2 regions of the Pseudomonas sp. FW300-N1A1 genome follow, and region 2 is predicted to be linked to the other one. Evidence: riboswitches for the same ligand, from Rfam matches in the RefSeq annotation. Region 2 holds a riboswitch; the other holds the start of a gene.

Region 1 (3,399 bases), on a different contig from region 2:
CGAGCCTTCGGGCAGGTCGACCGCCTGCAGCGCCAATGCCGCCAAGCGCTTTTGCATCACCGCCTCACCGGCCAGCAAGCCCACCAGCGCCGCCCGCGTGCCCTCGACATCGGTCAGCGAGTCGAGCAAATACAGCATGCCGCCGCATTCTGCGAGCAACGGTTTACCGGCGCCATGGTGAGCGCGGATGGCGTCGAGCATCGAGCTGTTTTCAGCCAGGGCGACATGGTGCAACTCCGGGTAACCACCCGGCAGATACACACTGTCAGCCTCCGGCAACTCGCGGTCGCGGATCGGCGAAAAGAAGCGCAACTCAGCCCCCATCGCCCGCAGCAGGTCCAGGCTCGCACCGTAGGTAAAGGCGAAGGCTTCATCGCGCGCCACGGCAATGCGCACACCAGCCAGCAACGGCTCGGCGGCGATCACATCGGGCGCGGCAAACTCGACGGCCGGGGGCAATGCCACTTCGCAACTGCTGGCCAGGGCCTGGGCAGCGGCGTCGAGGCGCAGGTCCAGGTCGTTCAGCTCACTGGCTTGCACCAGCCCCAGGTGACGGCTCGGCAACTCGATACCGGTTTCCCGGGACAAGGCCCCGTACCAGCGCAGGCCTTCGGTCAGGCTGCCTTCGAGCAACTGCGCGTGACGCAAGGTGCCGACCCGGTTGGCCAGCACCCCGGCGAACGGCAGGTCCGGCTGATAACGCGCCAGGCCCAGGGCCAGCGCACCGAACGTCTGCGCCATGGCGGTACCATCGATCACTGCCAGCACCGGGACGCCAAAATGCCGTGCCAGATCCGCGCTGGACGGAGTGCCGTCGAACAACCCCATGACCCCTTCGATCAGGATCAGGTCGGCCTCAGCGGCCGCTTCCCACAACAGCCGGCGACTTTCCTGCTCGCCGACCATCCACATGTCCAGTTGGTACACCGGCGCACCGCTGGCGCGCTCGAGAATCATCGGGTCGAGAAAGTCCGGGCCGCACTTGAACACCCGGACCTTGCGCCCCTGATTACGATGCAAGCGGGCCAGCGCAGCGGTGACGGTGGTCTTGCCCTGGCCGGAGGCCGGCGCGGCAATCAGCACCGCCGGGCAGTATCGACGGCTATTCATAGGAAGAGGCTCACAGCTCGACACCCTTCTGCGCCTTGATCCCGGCCTGGAACGCATGCTTGATCATGCCCATTTCGGTGACGGTGTCCGCCAGCTCGATCATTTCCGGCTTGGCGGCACGACCGGTGACGACCACGTGCTGCATCGGCGGGCGCGCCTGCAAGTCGCTGAGCACCTGATCCAGATCGAGGTAACCATGCTTGAGGGCAATGTTCAGTTCATCGAGCACCACCAGGCCAATGGCCGGATCATTCAGCAACTGCCGGGATACCGCCCAGGCAGCTTCGGCGGCCGCGATGTCGCGCTGGCGATCCTGGGTCTCCCAGGTAAACCCTTCGCCCATGACATGGAAGCGTACTTGCTCCGGGAAGCGTCGGAAGAACAATTCCTCGCCCGTGCTGTTACGCCCCTTGATGAACTGCACCACGCCGCACTGCATGCCGTGGCCCATGGCCCGGGCCAGCATGCCGAACGCCGAACTGCTTTTACCTTTGCCGTTACCGGTCAGTACCAACAGCAGGCCGCACTCGTTCGGCGAGTTGGCAATGCGTTCATCGATCACTGCTTTCTTGCGCAGCATGCGCGCCAGATGGCGTTCGTCACGATCAGGGGAATCAGTCATGGGGGAGCTCTCCGTTGAGGCTGGATAACGGCGGGCAGGCATGGATACAGACGGCAGGAAGCCTGGCATCGCCCACCGTGATGCCGCTGGATGGATCAGGCCGGTCTCCGGGCTCATGAGCGGCTGGTTTGGCCGGACCGCGCGCCTTCCCATGTCGAACGTCGACACAGTGGCTCAAGGCGCGATCTTCACTCATTTACCGTTGCGGGGGCAGCGCCGGGATCGTTGCCCGCTCTGTCAAAGAGCGCACCCTCACCGGCTTCCCTGTTTCACTCGATCGACCAGAGGGTCACCGAGCACCTGAAACAAGTCGCGAAGGTTAGAGGGTTGGGGGTGGAGCGTCAATTAATGCCGGGCTCATGCCGCGACAGAAACAGACCCCGATCAATAAACCGACGCCCTTGTTGTGCCAGACTTAAAGCAGTGATATCAAATAGCCACAACCTGACACCACAATAAAAAGGGCGAGCACCATGCAAGGCATGATCATCAGTAACCCGAAACTGGAATTTCTACGCCCGGTACTGGAGCGCTGGTTTGACTGTATCGATCGCTACAACGCCGTGCGCGGCGATAACGAAAGCCCCTACTGGTTTGATGAACGCGCCAACCTGAGCCTGCTTTCAGCCGCGGCCTGGATGGCGGAGATGGTCACCCTGGAACAGGCGCCCAGCAAAAAGCAGATCGAGGAAGGCAAGCGCAATGGCCGCGTCGACCTGCTCATCGCCAACCAGGAGCAACGCGCCTACCTTCAAGCCACACAACGCTGGCCACGGGTCAACCAGCTGAACCTCACCCAGGCACTGCTGGACATTGCCAGCGATGCCAAGACCATCGCCTATGCCAACGAGCTGAAGATCGGTTGCCTGTTCGTCGCCCCGCAAAAACTCCAGCACAGCGCCACACCGGAAGAACTCCAGGACATGGTCGACGACCTGCAAAAGGAACATTGCTGCGCCGTGGCCTGGTACTTTCCTTACGCTTATCGCAAATTGCGCAACGAAGCCGGCTACTATCATCCGGGTATCGCCGTGCTGCTCAAGGAGGCCCGTAGCTGAGACTGAACCTCAAGGCGATCCGGCTCCTCTGGACTGAAGGGATGCACTCATGGAGAAGCCCGCATGTTCAAGCCTCGATTCGCCCTGGTTATCACCCTTGCCGCAGGCCTGGCCGCCTGCGGGGAAACCTCCAGCCTGCAAGTGTCGGACGGCATCGGCCCTTCACCCACGCTGTCGGCGCCGAACAAGACCCTGATCCCGACCGTGAACATCGCCCCCGCCGTGGGCTGGCCAAGCGGTGCCAAGCCGATTGCCGCGCCCGGCACCCAGGTGGTGGCATTCGCCAAAGGGCTCGAACACCCACGCTGGCTGTATGTGCTGCCCAATGGCGATGTGCTGGTGGCCGAAACCAACGCCCCAGCCAAGCCTGATGACGGCACAGGCGTGGTCGGCTGGATCACCGAAAAAATCATGGCGCGCGCCGGTGCCGGCGTGCCCAGCCCGAACCGCATCACCCTGCTGCGCGACGCCGACCACGACGGCCACGCCGAAACCCGCACCCCGTTCATTGAACACCTCAACTCCCCCTTTGGCATGGCCCTCGTCGGCAACGATCTGTACGTCGCGGATACGGATCGGCTGTTGCGCTTCAATTATGCAGGCGGCGCC
Region 2 (3,399 bases):
CCAGGCCTTGCTCGCTGTCCCGCCAGCCCGGCTCGTTGTCCTGGGCGCAGATAGCCTGGATCACCGGGATGTTGCGACGGAACGGCCGCAGGTGCGGCGCTTCAGGACTGGATTGGGCGAACCCGGTGGTGTTGAGGATCACCGCGGCCTGCACCTCGTCCAGCCAGTCTTCGACCACTGTCAGGCAGCCGGGCTCTTTCAGGCTGGCCAGCGCGATCGGCAGCGGGTTGAGCCCCGCCGCCTGCAAGCGTTGGCAGAATACGTCGATGAAGGCGGTGTTGGCGGCCTGCAAATGTGAACGGTAGAACAGCACCGCCGCCACCGGCTGACCGGCCTGCCAGTCGGCTTGCCAATCGCCCAGGGTGGCGTTGCTCTTGTGCGGATGGTAAAGCGCGGTGCGCGGCAGAACCTGCGGTTCGGCCCACGGGTAATCACGGCCCAGCCAGCGACTGGCCAGGCAACGATAGAGGTCCAGGGCGTTGTCTTTGCCGCCCTGGCGCAGGAAGTGCCAAAGCCGCTCACGGTCGGCGACTGGCACACTGCTCAGGTCGCTGAGTTCCGGGTCGGGACGGTCGTCGCCCGGCACCAGAATCAGCTGCACGCCCCGCTGCGACAGCTCCACCAACCGTTGAATGCCATAGCGCCAATAGGCGATGCCGCCGTGCAACGAGAGCAGAATCACCTTGGCGTGGCGCAGCACCTGGTCGACATACAGGTCGACCGAGGCATGATTCTGCACCTGCATCGGGTTGGCCAGGCGCAGGCTCGGGTAGTCCTCGGGCAGTTGCTGCGCCGCTTCGGCCAGCAGTGCCAGGCTGGAATCACCGCTGCACAGGATCACCAGTTCGGCCGGGGTCTGGCCCAGGTCGGCAATGTTGTCATCGGCGACGAAACCGCCAGGCTGGGTCCTTAGCAGGTGCATGGGTTAAACGCTGAGCGCGGCGCGCAGTTGCGCTTCGAGCAAGGCCGCGTCCAGCGCCTGACCGATCAGCACCAGGCGCGTGGTGCGCGCTTCCTCGGCACCCCACTGACGGTCGAAGTGCTTGTCGAAACGGCTGCCCACGCCCTGGATCAGCAGCCGCATCGGCTTGTTCGGGATCGCCGCGAAACCCTTGACCCGCAGGATGCCGTGCTGGACCACCAGTTGGGTCAAGGCATCCAGCAGCAGGCTTTCGTCGGCTTGCGGCAGCTCGATGGAAATTGAGTCGAAGGCATCGTGGTCGTGGTCATCGTGGTCATCACCGTCGTGATGGTGATCGTGATGGCTGTGGCGGCTGTCGATGTGCTCTTCGGAGCCGGCACCCAGTCCGATCAGCACGTCCAGCGGCAGGCGACCGCTGCTGGCCTCGATGATTTTCACCGCTGGCGGCAGCTCTTCGGCGACTTCCAGGCGCACGCGGGCCAGGTCGGCGGGGTTGATCAGGTCGGCCTTGTTGAGGATCACCAGATCGGCGCTGGCCAGTTGGTCGGCGAACAGCTCGTGCAGCGGCGATTCGTGGTCCAGGTTCGGGTCCAGTTTGCGCTGGGCGTCGACCTGATCCGGGAAGGCGGCGAAGGTGCCGGCGGCCACGGCCGGGCTGTCGACCACGGTGATCACGGCGTCCACCGTGCAGGCGCTGCGGATTTCCGGCCACTGGAAAGCCTGGACCAACGGTTTTGGCAGGGCCAGGCCCGAGGTTTCGATGAGAATGTGGTCGAGGTCGCCGCGACGGGCCACCAACTCGCGCATCACCGGGAAGAATTCCTCCTGGACGGTGCAGCACAGGCAGCCGTTGGCCAGTTCATACACGCGACCGCTGGCCTCTTCCTCGGTACAACCGATGGCGCACTGCTTGAGGATTTCACCGTCGATACCCAGTTCGCCAAACTCGTTGACGATCACCGCGATGCGCCGACCCTGGGCGTTATCGAGCATGTGCCGCAGCAAGGTGGTTTTGCCCGAGCCGAGGAAACCGGTAACGATGGTGACGGGGAGTTTGGCCAGTGTTTTCATCGGATGCCCTTTGGCTTTGGTGGCGGGCATACGGGACGAGAACCGGCAACGCAGACGCGCGCGGGAAGAGTTCGCCACCGGATCACCCCGCCCGGTTGTAGTGAGAATCTGTGTCGAGGCAGGTCTCCTGGCTGACGGTGGGCCGGTCTTTCGACTGGCGGCTTCTGCGCCTTCCCGCCGCTTGGGATCAAGCGTGCAGTGGCCTGGCAGAAACAGCACCGTTCACAGTTGCGGGGGCAGCCGCGGCATTGACCGCGTTCCCTTCTTAGCTTCGACGCATGCGCCGAAGAACCTCGAAAGCGCAAGGCTACGCATCGCATCGGGGCGGGTCAACGTCTTGTGGTGGCTGTTCGGACGCCTTCGCGGGCAAGCCCGCTCCCACCGGAGGAACGCGGTCGAGTGTGGGAGCGGGCTTGCCCGCGAAGGAGTACTTTGAGAACCCATGCTAATTGACGCGAATCCCTCGCCCATGCTCTCCTACACGCCTTGTTACGGGTGCCCTTCACAGGGTGAAACGGGAAACCGGTGAATCATGTGCTTTACTCCAAGCCATGTCAGTCCGGTGCTGCCCCCGCAACGGTAAGCGAGCGAAGCATCAGATCCACTGTGCCAAAGCGGCATGGGAAGGTGATGCTTGCCGGTATGGCGATTGCCAACCCCTCGTGAGCCCGGAGACCGGCCCGCAACACATAGAAAACAAACCCGCGGTGGGCGGGCGCTGTTGTAGCCTCTGCGTGCCCCGCTCGCGGGGTTTGCATGCGCTCGATTCACCCCTGACTGACCAGAGGGAAGCGCCATGTCGATCATCAGCAGCACTCGCCACGCCACCGCCAGCACCACAACCACCCTGAGCCAACGCCTCGTTGCTGCTGTCAGCGCCTCGATCCTGGGCGCGTGCCTGGTGTACTTCGCCGGTTTCTCGCACATCGAAGCAGTGCACAACGCGGCCCACGATACCCGTCACAGCGCCGCCTTCCCGTGCCATTGAGACCTGCCGACATGATCAAGCGAATCGCGCAAACCGCAGGCTTCTCCGGGCTGCTGGCCGCCCTGCTGCTCACCCTGCTGCAAAGCTTCTGGGTCGCGCCACTGATTCTTCAGGCCGAAACCTTCGAAAGTGCTCCGGCTACCGAAGTGCATGAACACGCCGAAGGCGCCGTGGCCGCTCACACTCACGATGCCGAGGCCTGGGCCCCGGAAGACGGCTGGCAGCGCGTGCTGTCAACCACCGGCGGTAATCTAGTAGTGGCCGTGGGCTTCGCCCTGATGCTGGCCGGCCTCTACACCTTGCGCGCGCCCCGCCGCACCGCCCAGGGCCTGCTCTGGGGCCTGGCTGGCTACGCCACTTTCGTCCTGGCACCGACCCTGGGCCTGCCGCCTGAACTGCCGGGCACTGCCGCGGCCGA

Evidence for each region. Region 2 has a riboswitch for cobalamin ahead of cobW (cobalamin biosynthesis protein CobW). Riboswitches for the same ligand answer to the same signal wherever they lie in the genome.
Region 1: linked by a shared signal. The riboswitch ahead of cobO (cob(I)yrinic acid a,c-diamide adenosyltransferase) and the one ahead of cobW (cobalamin biosynthesis protein CobW) in region 2 are both predicted to bind cobalamin.

The regions. Positions count from the first base shown of each region.
Region 1 is NZ_JBYTBK010000058.1:9,649-13,047, reverse strand. It holds gene AC3WQN_RS24135 (cobyrinic acid a,c-diamide synthase CobB) at 1-1,110, opposite strand, end outside; gene cobO (cob(I)yrinic acid a,c-diamide adenosyltransferase) at 1,121-1,732, opposite strand; cobalamin riboswitch at 1,814-2,051, opposite strand; gene AC3WQN_RS24125 (hypothetical protein) at 2,206-2,790, shown strand; gene AC3WQN_RS24120 (PQQ-dependent sugar dehydrogenase) at 2,854-3,399, shown strand, end outside.
Region 2 is NZ_JBYTBK010000035.1:43,263-46,661, forward strand. It holds gene cobN (cobaltochelatase subunit CobN) at 1-922, opposite strand, end outside; gene cobW (cobalamin biosynthesis protein CobW) at 926-1,993, opposite strand; cobalamin riboswitch at 2,094-2,304, opposite strand; cobalamin riboswitch at 2,470-2,691, shown strand; gene AC3WQN_RS20430 (CbtB domain-containing protein) at 2,790-2,981, shown strand; gene AC3WQN_RS20435 (CbtA family protein) at 2,993-3,399, shown strand, end outside.